DNA from 2 places in the Paenibacillus ottowii genome. Region 2 is predicted to be linked to the other one. Evidence: riboswitches for the same ligand, from Rfam matches in the RefSeq annotation. Region 2 holds a riboswitch; the other holds the start of a gene.
What was found. Region 2 has a riboswitch for FMN ahead of ACQQ6X_RS10590 (DMT family transporter). Riboswitches for the same ligand answer to the same signal wherever they lie in the genome.

Region 1: another riboswitch for FMN. It lies ahead of ribE (riboflavin synthase); the one in region 2 lies ahead of ACQQ6X_RS10590 (DMT family transporter).

What each region holds. Positions count from the first base shown of each region.
Region 1 is NZ_CP191577.1:1,063,641-1,072,154, forward strand. Features, by position in the region: gene ACQQ6X_RS04985 (protein-glutamine gamma-glutamyltransferase) at 166-885, shown strand; gene ytfJ (GerW family sporulation protein) at 976-1,488, opposite strand; gene ACQQ6X_RS04995 (DUF2953 domain-containing protein) at 1,588-2,301, opposite strand; gene scpB (SMC-Scp complex subunit ScpB) at 2,442-3,050, opposite strand; gene ACQQ6X_RS05005 (segregation and condensation protein A) at 3,019-3,864, opposite strand; gene ribH (6,7-dimethyl-8-ribityllumazine synthase) at 3,986-4,450, opposite strand; gene ribB (3,4-dihydroxy-2-butanone-4-phosphate synthase) at 4,481-5,164, opposite strand; gene ribE (riboflavin synthase) at 5,239-5,904, opposite strand; FMN riboswitch at 6,230-6,402, opposite strand; gene ACQQ6X_RS05025 (IDEAL domain-containing protein) at 6,470-6,937, opposite strand; gene ACQQ6X_RS05030 (thiamine pyrophosphate-dependent enzyme) at 7,161-8,514, opposite strand, start outside.
Region 2 is NZ_CP191577.1:2,202,363-2,210,876, reverse strand. Features, by position in the region: gene ACQQ6X_RS10595 (methyl-accepting chemotaxis protein) at 1-1,789, opposite strand, end outside; gene ACQQ6X_RS10590 (DMT family transporter) at 2,026-2,973, opposite strand; FMN riboswitch at 3,144-3,288, opposite strand; gene ACQQ6X_RS10585 (ABC transporter permease) at 3,365-4,057, opposite strand; gene ACQQ6X_RS10580 (ABC transporter ATP-binding protein) at 4,050-4,973, opposite strand; gene ACQQ6X_RS10575 (sensor histidine kinase) at 5,076-6,020, opposite strand; gene ACQQ6X_RS10570 (response regulator transcription factor) at 6,022-6,729, opposite strand; gene arcA (arginine deiminase) at 7,092-8,324, shown strand; gene argF (ornithine carbamoyltransferase) at 8,349-8,514, shown strand, end outside.

The DNA of each region.
Region 1 (8,514 bases), 1.1 Mb from region 2:
TCCAAGCTGTTCAAAGTATGTCCACCTTTATAACATAAAATTCCTTATACAGGACAGTCGTTAGTCGCTCTTTTTTGCTTTCTTTACGTATAGTAAGCAACTTGCAACCCTGAACACATATATATTAGTTACTAAACGTTAAATAGGATAACGGGGGGATACAACATGCAGCGACAACAGTTTGAAACGATTTTAAGATCGCGGATAGTAGAATCCGCACAAGCATTGCACCAAAGTGGTGTATCCTTTGCCACTTTTGATACTACCCGTTGTAATCCGCAATTTTGGGAGTTAACGGAAGAAGGCGGTTGTCGGATCAAGGCAGGCATCACCCCGGCGCAGGGGATCAGGGATATCTTTATCAACGGTCAACAATACGCTTTTGAATGTGCAACTGCAATGGTTATTGTTTTGTACAAAGGAGTATTGGATTCCATTCTGGAAACTGAGTTTAATCGGATTTTTGCAGATATGCTGTTGTATGACTGGCACTATGACAGTGATCTCAGGCTCATCCAGCAGCAAGGCAGTCATAAAGCGGTTCCTGGGGACATCCTGTATTTCAACAATCCGGATGTGTCGTCAGATGCATTGGAATGGAAAGGCGAAAATGTCGTCAAAATGAAGGATGATTTATTCTATGGACATGGGATTGGTCTCTTGCCAGCGCAAGGTATTATCGATTCTCTTAATCGACATCGTCGACCGGATGCCACGGTTTCTGCTTATTTGACGAATGAAGTGATCTACCCTGACTTTGTTTATCTCTCCCAGTTCGCACCCGAAGGAAACCGATTTGGAATATCAGTGAATGCATTTTATCACCAAGAATTCAGTCACTCTATCCATGCTGTCATTGGCGGCAGACGGTTTATTCAGGAATAGGGCTGAGTGCATACTGAAAAGAAGGTATTCCTGGCCTAAACTCGGCTTGGGAACACCTTCTTGTGAGAACGCTCTTAATTTCAATAACTTTTACAAGTAAGCCGGACCCGTTTGACTTTGATCAGTATTAGCATTTACTGGCACCTGTGGAGGTGGAGTTTGCATACTGCCACCTGCATTCTGGAAATTGCCACCTGCATTTTGGAAGATAGACTGAACTTTATCAATCAGGTATGGGGTGGAATCGATAATTTTCTCAAACAGATGCGTTTGATTATCGAGTGGAACAATTTGTGCTCCCTGTTTACCTACAACTAGAAAGGCAATGGGATGAATAGATACACCACCGCCGCTACCCCCACCAAAAGGATGTCCTTCCTTCACACTATGATTTCCTGATGCCGAGGAAGAATGAAGCGCCTCTTCATCTACGTTAAAATCACTTCCCCCGGCTGCAAAACCAAATCCCACCTTACTGATCGGCAAAATAACAGAACCATCGGGTGTTTCCACCGCGTCTCCCACAATCGTATTTACGTCCACCATGGCTTTGATGTTCTCCATCGCGGTTTGCATGAGCCCTTGAATCGGATGATCTGACATGTTTTATTCCTCCTCTGCTTATCTCAAGCGTAGACTGCTTTTCTTTCGCTATTGTGCGCTAAGGTTCAAGGAAATATGTATGTCAATCCTCTAAGCAGATTATTCTTCACTGCTGGCTTGATCATTCTCAGGTTCTTTGGAAATAACCCGTTTCCATGCCTCTACCCCTCCCGGAACACGCCATATGCGATAAGCCAAAATGAGCATGGAAAAAATTAAATAACCAAGCGATATTTTGGCTTCACAGTTCAAGATGGTAGTAAAACGTAGGCGGTCCACCCAATAAGGTACAACAAACACCTTTGGGGTACAATCCATGCGTACAATGCTGGAGGTATAACCGATCAAGGACGTTTTCAATCCCCACAATATACCGGTTGAGGTCGCTGTATAAGCCGCATCAGCAAGGCTGATATTGGTAGACCATTCCATTTCCGACACCGTTACATGAGCCAATGTATGTCGTATCCATTTCCGTAAAGATTTCGTTCCCTTAAGCAAAATCTGTATATCATGTATAAATCGCTTGATCTTTTCAGTGTCAATATTTCCGCTATCCACAGAAGCATCCGTTTTATGTATGTTTTTATGGCGGTCAAGCCGATAGAGTATCCCTTTTTTTAAACCAGTTATGAGAAGGGCCGGAATGTCGTAATTCATTTTGATCAACCCGTATAGAAATCTGATCTCTAGATGCGCCCGGTCATCATTGTCATGCTTGGCAATTTCCAGCTTTAATCGAATATGGGAGAGCAGAATAGCCAGTACAATTACTATAACGATGATGAAGGCGATACCGATCCATTTCCACACTGGCGAGTCCTCCCTACCTTTTTGCTATAGAATATCATGGTAAAAATAGTATGACCCTTCGGCGGAAAATCATGCATCTTAAAATGCCAAACAGCCAGCCCTCAACAATGTAAGGACTGGCTGTCTTTTGAATGTGTAACTCAGGATTCCAGCTCCGAATCGATCTCCGCAGGCTGGCTGCTCTCCAGACGCTCGAACAATAGCTGTGTCTCTTCTTCTAAATTGTCCGAATCCTCGAACAGCTCCGGTTGCGGTAAATCTTCGAGAGAGCCTAGACCGAAATAATCCAAGAATGATTTCGTCGTTCCGTACAATATCGGTCGTCCGATGGCCTCAGCTCGACCTTTTTCTTCAATGAGCTCCTTGTTGACCAGTGTATGTATGGCCCGCTCGGATTTGACCCCCCGAATTTCTTCGATTTCAACTCTTGTAATGGGCTGGCGGTAGGCCACAATGGCCAGTGTCTCCAAAGCAGCTTGAGACAATGAGGCACGCGCAGGAGAGTAGGCGAGCTTTTCAAAATAAGGTGCATGCTCGGATAAAGTTGCAAGCTGATAATGACCGGCAATACGAACAAGCTGCAGACCTCTTCCTCCCTGCTCCATGTCCTGTTTCATATCTTCCAGACACTTTTCAACCAGCTCTTGTTGCTGCTCTACAATGTCGGCGATCTGCTTGGTGGACAGTCCTTCCTCTCCTGCGAGGAACAACAGCCCCTCAATAATTGATTTCAGCTTCAGATAATCCATTAACCCGTAAATCCCCTCTCCACTCCATTACAATATCATCGAAAAGCTTCTCCTGATAACAGAAAATTTGCTTCATTTTCATCAATTCAAGGATAGCCAAAAAGGTCACAACCACCTCATGCCGATACATATCCTCATGCATCAGCTTGGAGAACAGCAGCCGTCCTCCAGTCCCCACCATCTCTAACGCCCCGATAACCTGCCGGATCCGGTCCTTGACTGAAATTTCATCCCGATGGACACGGGTTACCGTCGTACGTCGTTCCGCTTTGCGCAACGCTCGCTGAAAGGCCGCGACCAAATCACTTGCATGCAGCCCATGCACCGGATTTGCGGGTTCGGTCGGCAGGAATGCGCTCAGATCTTCCGGCTCCTTGCCATAAATCAGACTTCGTTCCCATTCCCGTTCACTCAGATGGCGAGCAATCCCTTTGTATTTACGATACTCCACCAACTTGCGAACCAGTTCCTCACGTGGATCATAATCCTCTTCTTCATAAAAATCAAAATCGTCATATTCCATCACAGGTGGCTTGGGAAGCAACAATTTACTCTTAATGGATAAGAGCGTCGCCGCCATCACTAGAAACTCGCTTGTAATGTCCAGCTCTAGCTCCTGCATACTGTGCAAAAAAGCCATGTACTGATCAGTAATATCGCTAATCGGGATATCCTGAATGTCGATCTCGGCTTTATCAATCAGATGCAACAGCAGATCCAGTGGACCCTCGAATGTTTCCAGCTTGTAATTTACGACTGTCAATGTGCTTCCCCCTGCCTTACTCCAATCATCATTCACAATACCTTTCCCCATTAGCACTTATGCTCTACGTTATCAATCCCTCTTTCTGTAGTATATACGTCATCGCCCTGCTTAACAATCCAATCCCTTTTCCACTTTGCAGTTTATGCCATTCTTTCAGCCTTTTATATCATTAGAACTGCTTACCGAGATTGGCCATTTCAATCGCAGCCAGTGCAGAATCCCAACCTTTATTGCCAGCCTTCGTTCCTGCTCGTTCAATAGCCTGCTCAATGTTTTCCGTAGTCACTACACCAAAAATAATAGGGACTCCCGTTTTTAGACTGCTTGCCGCTACACCCTTGGCAACTTCATTGCAGACGATGTCATAATGCGAAGTAGAACCACGGATAACCGTGCCAAGCGTAATAACGGCATCATATTTTCCGCTTGCAGCCATTTTTTGAGCAATCAGTGAAATTTCAAATGCACCCGGCACCCACGCTACATCTATTTCATCTTCCTGTGCTCCATGTCTTTGAAGTGCATCAAGTGCACCACTCAACAGTTTGCTTGTAATAAACTCATTGAATCTGCCCACTACAATACCATACTTCAAACCACTCGATACGAGATTACCTTCCAGAAAACGTGCCATGTTGATCAACCTCTCTTTTTTATGAATTATTTACAATGACAAACGACGACGATAGTCGATTAAATGCTGAATGCTGATCAGCTTCAATTGATGTCGCTTGGCGATCACAGCTAAATCAGGCAAGCGGGCCATCGAGCCATCTTCCTTTATAATTTCGCAAATGACCCCGGCAGGCTTAAAGCCGCTGAGCCGGGCCAAATCGACAGCCGCTTCAGTATGACCGGCGCGTTGCAAGACTCCACCATCTTGGGCGATTAAGGGAAACATATGACCAGGTTTGCGAAAACCGTTTCCCGTGATTGCTTCGTCGGCCAAGGCCCGAACAGTCAAAGAACGCTCGGCCGCTGAAATCCCGGTTGTTGTCTTCCTATGATCTACCGATACCGTAAAGGCAGTACTGTGAAAATCTGTATTTTGCTCTACCATAGGATGCAATTCCAATGCCTCAGCTCTGTGCTGAGTGATCGGCACACAGACCAACCCGCGACCTTCTGTAATCATGAAATTGATGACCTCGGGCGATGCTTTTTCAGCCAAAGCGATAAAGTCGCCTTCATTTTCCCGCTGTTCATCATCCACTACAATAACGACTTTGCCGTTTTTTAAATCCTCCAAAGCTTCTTCGATGGAATCCAATCGAATCTCTTCGTCATGGTGCAAATTGCCATCCTCCATGATGTTTGCCGTTGCACTTGTTTGGATGCCTCTATCCATAATCCGTTCCTCCTTTTGTCTTGTGCTACGAATGCTCCTGACATAAATTTTCTATCAGGCTATACCAGGCTGTATCAGGCAAAGCCGTGTTTCGCCAAATAGTCCAAACTAAGCGGAGCCTGATCTGCTCTCTCCATCGGTGCTGAACCTCTGTAATTTAAAAGCTGCTCCACATATTTGCCCAATATGTCACATTCAATATTCACAGTATCTCCCTCATGTTTCGCTTGTAAGGCCGTTTCGGCTAAAGTGTGGGGGATAATGGATACGGCAAAGCTATTCCTCGTACGCTGCGCGACTGTGAGGCTGATACCATCAATTGTAATTGACCCTTTGAGGAGAACATATTTAAATAGTGCTTGATCAGAAGGCTCAACTTCGAACACAACCGCATTCTGGTCTGATGTTACGCTGCGAATCGTCCCCGTTCCATCCACATGTCCCTGTACGATATGTCCTCCGAACCTTCCATTTGCCGCCATCGCCCGCTCCAGGTTGACTCGGCTACCGGATCTGAGTTCTTTGAGATTACTGCTGCGAAAAGTCTCCGGCATCACATCAACTTTAAAATCTTTAGTCCCAATCTGTATTGCTGTCAGGCAGACACCATTCACTGAGACACTATCACCTATTTTCAAGTCGCCCAATACCACAGAACCCGAAATCCCCAGCACCATCGCTTCACCGCTTTTAGAGATGCTTTGAATGCGCCCCACTTCCTCGACCAAACCGGTAAACATGCTTTCACTCCTTTCCACTACATTTCAGTTTATCCCTAATTCACCCGCTATAAGCGCAAATAACCCCCAGTCAGGATTCAATCCGTCATGGGGGTGATGAGAGTCACATATGTAGTATACAAGCGCAGTAATTACGTCTAAAAATGACATGAAATAGGTTTGCCAAAAGAAAGCATGGTTAACAATACAGCTAATAACGCTCAGAACGTCAATCAAAAAGAAAGCTTAAAAAGCTGTCATTCGATGCTGTCCTATAACGAAATAAGCTCTACGTGCATTTACGTATGCTAAAAATTGGCACATGTCAAGTCAGTCACATGCGCTTCGTATCCTTCTCCCATCCAGACTATACTGTCGGTCCCGGAATTGCACCAGGTCCACCTTCTGCTGATTGTTCAGCATCCGGGTCACGGACTAAGACATGGTAATTTCGCAAAAGCGATTTACATACATGTCATCACCGCCGGTGGGGAATTTCGCCCCGCCCCGAAGGATTTGCTCTTATTTAATTGAATTAACATTAAACTTGTTACGTATATTAGCACCGACTTCTAAAAAAAGCAAGTTATCTAACGGAGGCTCCCGCAATGGTTTTGACATATTGGCTGGAGAGTTCTTCAAACCAGGTTTTATCATTCATATGAAGCGCCAAATCAATCAGGTCAGCCAGTTCATCAACTCCAAGCTGTGTAGCATGGTCAAAGGTAATAACGGCTGAGGCAACAGGCTCTCGACCTCCTTCAGAACATGCTTCATATTCCAGTCGTACATCTACATGTCCATCAATAAACTCACACTTTAGAAAATAAATAATTTCACACATTAAAATAGGGCGCACCTGTGTTTCTAACACGCAATCCATCACTTTGGCAGAATAATGCTGATTCGTCAGTGTGAATTTGTGTTCTGTCGCCGCCAGCGATGTCCGTCCAAAATCATCCGTAAACTTAAGTTCCACTGGCGTGATGTTCATAACCTTGGGGATTTGCTTCTTTATAATTTCAATTATTTCAACTGTATTCAGTTTAATCATTACCTGCACCTCATTGCATCTTAAAATTCAAAAGAAAACTTTATAACGTGCCTCCTATAGGCCTCCACTCCTATATCGGAAATCATTACCTGTTTTTTTATGCTTCAACCCATAAACGCAAAAAAAGATTCCTGGCGCAGCAAGCGCAAGGAATCTCTATCGAACCGGTGCCGAAACAGCGGCTAACAATGTTACACATTTATTATGCAAAAAAAAATCAAAATTATAGCTCTGAAATTTCATGTTTCTTTTTCAGAATGGTCCAGCGACGCTCAATCTCCTGCTCAAAAGCAGCCAGCGTTGCTTCCTCTTTGAGAAGATGCTTCGTTTTACCCATTAATTTTAGCCATTCTGCGGTTGGAATCCGTTTCCCCTTGTCTTCCGGATTGTACGTAATCGTCGTGCTTCCCTGCTCGATTTCGTACAAAGGAAAGAAGCAAGACTCAACTGCGGCGCCTACGATGCTAGTACCCAGTCTGTCTTCGGATTTCCAGTTGAGCGGGCAAGCACACAGAATTTTACCATAAGCCGTACCGATGTTGTTGGCATACCATTGAGCCTTGGCCGCTTTGCGAAGCATATCCTGCGGATGGCTTTCGGCTGCGGTAAAAGCATACGGGATGTTACAGGCGGCCATGATTTGTACGGTATCTTTATGATGCCCTTGCTTCCCTTTTTGCATTTTCCCTACACCCGACGTACTGGTCATATGCCCCATTGGAGTGGAGTACGATTGCTGCGAACCTGTATTCATGTACCCCTCGTTGTCATATTCCAGCATAATCAGTTTATGGTTACGCAGAGCCGCACCAATTGCAGACCCCATACCGATATCCATCCCGCCGTCACCGCTGATCATGATAAAGGTTGGATCATCGGATATCTCAATTTCATTACGTCGCTTCATCTCCATGTAAGCTTCCAGCGCTCCTGAAATTGTAGCGGCCCCGTTTTGAAAAAGATTGTGGATCATCGGTTGTTTGTGTGATGTATATGGGTACCCTGTCGTAACCACATATACGCAGCCGGTCTGGAACAGTACGACAATATCGCCTTCAATCCCTTTAAAAAACAGTTCCAGCGCAGACAATGCCCCACAACCAGGACAAGCTCCGTGACCCGGTGTAAGACGGCGAGGTTTGGTTGTCAACGAACGCAAAGGCGGTACCTTGACCTTGAGCTTCCCAGTCGCCTCGTCCGGCGTAACCTGAATTAGACCCGTACGGTATGCATTGCCACGTGGTGGCTGCATGACTTGCGGCATCACCTTGTCTGGTGACCCGGGATTAACCCCATAATAATCAAAGGGCTTCTCCGCGCGTCCAGTCTCTGCCGCCTGAATCGCAAGCTGGAAGAATGCCTCTGCATCTTCCGCATAAAAGTCCTTACCACCCAAGCCAAAGATACGGCTTAACACGATGGTTTGGTTCAGCGGGTCCTCCTGCAACGCCGCCTTGATTTCGTGCGTCAAATTACCGCCATCCGATCCGTACGAATCTGCACGTTCACCCACCAGTAGCGCCTTGACATGACGCAATGCCTCTCGCAATTGTGCAGCAGGGAATGGCCGGATGATA
Region 2 (8,514 bases):
TATGAGAAGTAGAGCGTTCAATATTCGCAAATGCACCTTCTGCATCCTGACTAATTCGCAATCCCTCACCTACCTGATTACGAACATTACCGTTCATCGTGGCGGTAGAGCGTTGAATCAAGTCGAGCATCTGCGTAATAATCTGACTGATGGAATCGGCGCTTTCCTTGGACTGTTCCGACAGCTTGCGCACCTCTATAGCGACTACAGCAAATCCACGCCCAGCTTCGCCAGCTCTAGAGGCTTCAATAGATGCGTTCAGGGACAATAAATTAGTTTGCTTAGCAATGGCGGCTATAGCTGAATTCATTTGCTTTGCATCGTCCGAGAGCTGAGATAGCTCATCCATCAGACTAGCCGTTTGGCTTACCGCCTCCAGAATACGGTCCATTTGTGTCCGCACATGGCTGATCATTTGACTACCTTGAGCTACGTCTTGCTCAGTTTCTCCAGCTGAATCCACGATAGAGCTGGCCGATTCAGCAATCGTGCTGACACCCTTCGCCATTTCTTCAACGGCATTAGCGGTTTGCTCGGATGCTTCGGCGCTGGTCGCTGCATTTTCCGCGGATTCCATAACCGTTTCCGCTACATGTTGTACGGACTCCGTCGTTTGCTCTGTGCTCTCCTTGATTATCAGGGAAGAAGATGCAAGTCGGGAGGACGTTTGGTTGACCTCCGAGACCATCGTATGCAAGGAATGTGTCATCTGGTCAAAATTCTGTGCCAGCTCGCCGAACTCGTCCTTCCTAGATAGATTTACACGTTCGGTCAGATTGCCATCACGGACGATCCGTGTTCCTGCTTGCAGCTTCTTAAGTGGGATCAGGAACGAGCGGACCATGAGCACAATAATGATTGCAGCGCCCAGTATGGAAATAACAATTACAATCAGGCTTTGCTTCAGAATTGGCTGAGCTGCATCACTGTAATCCTCCAGATCTGACAGTGCGACAATGTTCCAGCCAGTGAGCGGGTCCTTAAGTGTAAAGGCCTGCACGTCCCGCTTCATAAATTGAATTTGCGACACGGAAGGAGTATTATTTTCTCCGGTTGCCGCCACTTTGGGAAGTCCCTCCATGGTGTCAGCTGGTTTTTTGCCTGTCTTGTCAAAGGCTGCTCCAGCTCCAGATACAACCTTATGGTCAGAATCAACAATGATGAGTCCTCCGCGTTCGCCTATCTTAACAGACTGCAGACTGTCCCCCATCTTGTCCAGATTCAAAGCCAATGCAACAGCCCCTTCACCGTTCTTCAGCGTTGCCGATACATTAACTACTAGGTTCCCTGTCGTAACGCTGGCAACTGGAACACCGACAAATATGTTGCCCTTATGTAGCATCGCGTTTTTGTACCATTTTCTCTCCCTAGGATCATAATCAGCCTCCTTTTTTATCGGAGAACGGATATATTCTCCTTTCGCATTGCCGAGGAGCGCGGCATCTAACTCAGGATGAGCTTTGACGATGTCATCCAACTTTTTCTGAAGGGCTTCTTGATCGGAACCAATGGAGTCAGCCTGGATTTCACTGGTAAGAACGTCCACGTCCTTCATGATCGGTGATACATACTGATTGACATTGCTTTGGATCAGATACAGATTCGTGTATACGGAACTAGCCATTTGCTGACTGAGCTGTGTCGTAGCCCCCTGATAAGAAAAGTATCCAATAAGTAAGCTCGGAATCAATAACACAGCCAAAAAAGAAATGATTAATTTTGTCCTCATTAAATAAAACTGCTTGAGAAACCTGTTCCACCACGGAACTGTTTGTTTTTCTTTAGTCATGTTTTTTCTCCTCTGTGTCTGATGGTCACTACATTGTTTTATTCGACAGAAATCGACTAATTTTATAGATGTAATCTTAAAAATTGAGGAATCAAGGCATGTTTTAGATATTTTTTTTGAAAAATAGTTCTTAAGAACTAATCGTGATATGAATATGAATACATAAAAAGCCAAATCGGAGATGCAAAAGCATCTTCACGATTTGGCTTGGGTGAGCATGAAAGGGAATCATGCTATTAATTTTTCTGTTGACGAGAAATCATAAAGAGTGTAATCCAGATCAGCATAAAACCAGTCAATTGCGCTATGGTAACGATTTGCTGGAAAGCAATCCAGTTAATCACGACACCAACCATGGGAAAGCTCAATTCTGCCATCGTAGCATAAGAAGCTTTGGTTGTACTTAAGCCTTTGTAGTACAGTAATAAGCTGAGAAGACCCGGAAGCAATGCCTGCAGCAGCAAGTTAATAATTACAGCGGCGCCCGCCCATGTACCTGTAGGCATATTCCACGGAGCATGCTCCACAGAGGTGAGAACAATGAGCAGAGGGAGCGCCACCATGAAGCGGAGAGAGGTTACCGTCTCATATTTCATCGAGCGAAGCAAGTAGCTGCCCATAACGGTCGAGCCGCCCCACAGAATTGCTGCACCCAGCGCAAGCAAACTACCGACGTGAACAAAATCATGAACATGCCCAAAGGGTAGCGACCAACCGAAGGTCAGAAGATACGTCCCGAACAGGGCGATAACAATTAATACTCCAAAATGACGCGGCAGCATTTCCTTCAATATCACGCGGGCCAGAATAATAGCGACTAAAGGCTGGAGCTTCTGGAGCAAAAGAACTGCATTCAGATCACCGTTGCTGAGTGCCATGGTGAAAATCACACTGGCCAGTGCCGAGCCGCCCCACGAGACAAACAAAATAGCGAAAACTTGACGAAAACGTATCGTTTTGAGCTCCTCGCGATGCTTCCACAGCATCGGTGTCAGAGCGATAAAGAGCAGCACATGCTCCATCAGTACGATTTGTGCTGAGGTAAATGATTTTAGCAAAATAATACGAAACAGCGGATCTGCGCCCCACAAGGCCGCTCCAATTGCGACTAGCCAAAAACCGCTTTTCATGTGGGAGCTACGATCAAAACCTTTGGATGATAGTACAGTTGATGATTGACTCATTCTTAATTAGCTCCTTGCGAATACAGGACCGGTGGCACAAAAACCCCCGTCCATGGCGAAGGCCATGCAAGACGGGGGTTGATCAAATAAACTTGCCGCTTTATGCAAGTTAAATGAAGCCACTGCATAACCATAATGCAGTATTCATCGACTTTGCGGCATGTTCCTACTTCGATCTTCTTCCATCCGGACTTTACCGTCGGCTTTGGCATCTCACCAAATCAGTCCGTATCCTGTTGCCAGATACAGAGTCGCGGGCTTAGCTCCATGAGCCATACCGCCGGTTGGGAATCTCACCCTACCCCGAAGATCCTTATTCCGTTTTTAATTTCTCCTATAGGATATACCTGTTTTAGAATGAAGTCCAGTGAAAAATGTGTGTATATTGTTACTAGGCAATATCCTTATACTCAATGCGCCGAATGGCTGCATAAGCTACAAGCATGCCCAGCACAGAAAAGCTGATTTGCACGGGGGCAATGGAGCTAAGGGTAGCACCGTTATTATTGGAGAAAAGCAATGCTACAATCAGAATCGAGGTCACAATAGTCGTGGGTACAGAGTATCTTCGCATTCCCATATACAGTGGAACCAATCCCATAAAACTGGCGGCAACAGCATTGATTAGCGTGCGCGCTAATTGGTCGGTTAGTATGGAAAGAGTAAGCTTATCCGGTACAATTATGACAAATTGGTTGAGCAAATGAATCGCAGCCGTAATGATGATTTCCGATATTACAATAGACAAGAACGTAAACAGCAGTACAATCAAGAGCTTGGCGATCATTAGCTTTTGACGATGAATCGGATACATGAACAAGATTGTAATCGATTTGGATTTAAATTCTCCTACGATAAAACGGCACAGTAGAACGGAGGCAAATACAATAAACGTGGCCCTCACTATATTGTCCATAAGTTCGAGAAGCTGAGCGTACTGTGTAAATTCGGGTACTCCTTCATTTTGGCTGTCCAGCGCAATAATACTGATTAACCCTAGTATGCAGGCGTTGGCGATCAGCGCTGAACGGATATAACCCACCAGATGAAGCTTTTTCATCTCCAACTGTATCAATTTAAGCATGGTGATCCCCTCCATGTAACAGACGTAAAAAGTAGTCTTCCAGCGTACTGCTCTTCTGATGAATGGAATCGACCTCTACATCATTTAAAATGAGCGTTTTCGTAATTTGCTTCTGCGGTACACTAGTATCGTAAATACGTATACTTTGTTCGTTGAGCACCTTTATATTATTCAGACTCAGATGATGGGAGAGGACGTAGGCTGCCTTTTTGCAATCGTTGGTTGTAAATTCGATATATTCCGTATTGGCATCCCGTACCTGTTCCATCGAAACTTCCTCGATCAGCCGTCCGTGATTAATTACACCTATCGTATCTGCAATCTGCTCAATTTCCGCTAAAATATGACTGGACACGAGCAGCGTCATCCCATATTCCTTGCATAGCATATGGAATAACTGCCGAATTTCCTTGATTCCCACCGGGTCCAGACCATTAATCGGTTCATCCAAAATGAGTAGCTCCGGCTTGGTCGCAATGGCTCGGGCAATCCCGAGACGCTGCTTCATTCCTAGTGAAAAGTCTTTTACCGGCTTGTCATCTGCATTCCGCAAGTTCACTAATTCCAGTGCATCCCGGACAGCCTGCTTATTATAATAGCCCATGTATTCACAATGAAGTTCGAGATTTTGCTGAGCTGTCAGCCTTTCATAAAAAATCGGATATTCAATAATCGAACCCATCCGTCCGAGCAGATGATAAGACTGTGGCGTTAGCTTTTCACCGAACAATTCAATCTCGCCCAAAGTCGGCTTGAGCAGATTGGTAATCATTTTCATCACCGTCGTCTTGCCCGCTCCATTGGGACCGAGAAAGCCATAGGTTTCTCCCTTGCGCACATTCATACTGACCCCTGCTACAATTTCATTGCCCTTCAGAGTTTTGGTCAGCTGATGTGTACGTACTATGTAAGTCATGGGTGTTCTCCCTTCGTATACTGTTGATATTTCAAGAATAAAGGGCGAAGTGTTCATTTTTCTTTCGTAATTCTTACAAATTTATTAAGTTGAGCAATTCGCTTAATAGTTGATCTTCTTCAAGGTAAAAGAGAAGACGGTCTGCTCATAGGGTTTGCTGGTTAATTGCATCTCTCCGTTCATGCATTCAACCAGGCGCTTGGCAATCGTAAGACCCAGTCCACTGCCCTGTACCGCTTTATTACGCGAATCCTCAAGTGTGTACATGCGTTCAAAAACCTTATCCTGCTCCGGCTCCTGTATGCCTTTTCCACGATCCCACACCTCTATACGCACTGTATCCTGCTGTTCTAACAGCCTCAGGCCTAGCGTTCGACCTTCTGCACCGTAGCGAATGGCATTCGAAATGAGATTGCTCAGCACCCGCCCAATGGCTCCTTCGTTCCCCAAGGCATGTATGGGATGCTCCGGGATATCAATATGTACCGTAAACCCCTGAGCCGTCAGCAGATCATAAAACTCCAAAATGCTGCGTCTGCACAGTTCTCCTATCTCCAGTCGGGTCAGTGGAATGTCAGTATCGTTAGCTTCCAGCTTCGCCAAGTTAAAAAAGCTTCCAATCAACTCAATCGCCTCGCTGGTCTTTTGATGAATTCTGGATAGCAGCTTTATACGTTCTTCCGGCAGTATATCCGGATCGCCATCCAGCATCTCGGCATATCCAAGCACAACGGTAAGCGGGGTCTTGAGATCGTGGGAAATGTTCGAAATCATTTTTCGCATAGCGATTTGGCTTCGGTTGTAATCGGCTGATACCCTCAAATTTAAATCTAGTAACCGGTTGATTTCCGTCATGAGTCGCTGCAGTTCCACGTCACCTGTAACATATAGCAGCTTTTCCGCATGATTTACGGTCACGATCCGCTCTAGTAGGGTTCGAACATTCTTGATTTTGCGCTTATAGGCGACACGTTCTCGCCACAGCCATAGGATAACGACGGACATCATAAGGACGACAATCCATTCGAAAATGTTTTCGATGTTCATATCAACCGTTCTCCCATTTGTAACCGATGCCCCACAGTGTCTTAATGTGGACAGGGTGAGAGGGATCTTCTTCAATTTTCTCACGCAGACGACGAATATGGACGTTAATCACGTTCTCATCCCCCATATAATCGTCTTTCCAAATAAATCCGTATAGTTGAGCTTTCGTAAATACCCGGTTCGGATTGGATGCAAACAGCTTCAGGATATCGGATTCTTTGGCTGTTAGCTGAATTTCATTTTCATCACGTGTGACTGTAAAATGATCAAAATCAATGCGCAAATTTCCATAGGTCAACACTTGTGCTTGCGGCTGTTCCTCCTGCTGTTGCAGACGAGCATAGGTAGTCGATCGGCGGATTGCGGATTGAATACGTGCCGTCATCTCAAGCATCGAAAAAGGTTTGGCAACATAATCATCTGCCCCGAAGCCTAGTCCAAGCGCTTTATCCACATCGCTATCCTTAGCCGACATAATCAGAATCGGCACGGCGCTGCGGGTACGAATTTGCCGGATTACCTCCATACCGTCAACCTTTGGCATCATCAAATCCACGAGGATCAGGTCGTAAGTATGACGTTCAAAGGCAATAAGCCCTTCTTCCCCGTCATAGGCGGTGGTTAAATTGTAGCCCTCCTTGGTGAGTGCTTTTAGCAGCATTTCAGCAATAGATAGGTCGTCTTCAATAAGTAAAATATGCTGTGGCATAGGTGTGGAACACCCCTAATTTTTAGATTAGCTCGTGTGGCGAACTGTATCTGAATTATATAGAGCGGTGGAGGGGATTTCCATAACATTATCCCAGAATAATTAAAACTCCCGGGATTGCCAGGGAGCTGCGTCACTAACAATTGCACCATCGCATTCAGAAGAAAGACTTAATTCAATCATAATATGGAATAGATTTCGCAAATCAGCGGGTTTATAAAAATACAGGTTTTTATGAATCTAAAAGTAAAATCGTGAAATATTTCACAATAGAAGTGTTGGCATTTGCACGAGACGGGAAGCATGGACCATGTATGATGCACTTGTAAACATCAAAAATCAAAAAAAAGGAGGTACGACAAATGGAGCATCCATTGCATGTTGCTTCGGAGATTGGGGAATTACAAACGGTTTTATTAAAACGTCCGGGACAAGAATTGGAAAACTTAACGCCGGATTATTTACAGCCGTTATTATTTGACGATATTCCCTATTTGCCGATGATTCAAAAAGAACATGATTATTTTGCCCAAACCTTACGCAATCGAGGAATTGAAGTTCTTTATTTGGAACAACTTGCGGCTGAGGCATTAGTGGATGAAAAACTGAGAGAAGAATTTGTTGACCAAATGCTAGAAGAAGGAAGGGCGGAGGGAAATGTTTCACATCGAATTTTAAAAGAATATTTACTTTCCTTCTCCAATGAAGATTTAGTTCAAAAAATAATGAGTGGTGTCCGAAAGAATGAAATTGAAACGAGTAAGAAAGTGCAACTCCATGAATTTATGCAAGATCATTCTCCATTTCATCTAGTTCCACTGCCAAATTTATATTTTACCCGCGATCCTGCAGCAGTGATTGGGGATGGATTAACGATTAATAAAATGAGAGAAACGGCGCGAAGACGTGAATCATTGTTTATAGAGTATGTCATTAAACACCATCCGATATTTACTAGTCATCATGTACCGATTTGGCTGGACCGCAATTATGAGTTTCCAATCGAAGGCGGAGATGAGCTCATTTTAAATGAAGAAACCATTGCTATTGGTGTATCAGCCCGTACCTCAGCTAAAGCCATTGAACGTTTAGCCCTAAATCTATTTAGCCGTCAAAAAAAATTCAAGAGAGTACTAGCCATTGAAATTCCAAAGTGCCGGGCATTTATGCATTTAGATACCGTATTTACGATGGTTGATTATGATAAATTTACAATTCATCCAGCGATCCAGGGACCGCAAGGAAATATGAATATTTATGTTTTAGAGAAAGGTCCAGATGAGGAGACACTTAAAATTACCCATCACACCTCTTTAATGGAATCTCTAAAAGAGGTTTTGGGCTTAAAGGATTTGGTTCTTATTCTTTGCGGAGGAGGAGATGTAATAGCCTCTGCTCGTGAACAATGGAATGACGGATCCAATACATTAGCCATTGCGCCCGGAGTAGTTGTTACGTATGACCGTAACTATGTATCCAATGCTTTATTGCGTGAACATGGTATTGAGGTAATCGAAATATTGAGCTCGGAATTATCCCGTGGCCGCGGGGGACCACGTTGCATGAGTATGCCCATCGTTCGGAAAGATATTTAAATCATAGAGAAAGTAGGGATAAATATGGGAGAAACGATTTCAAGCTTACAAGGAAAAAGTTTTCTTGCGGAGATAGACTTTACAGAAGAGGAATTGTTGTATTTTCTCGATTTAGCAGCAGATTTAAAAGCGAAAAAGAAAAACGGCATTCCCCATCGTTATTTGGAAGGAAAAAATATAGCTCTTTTAT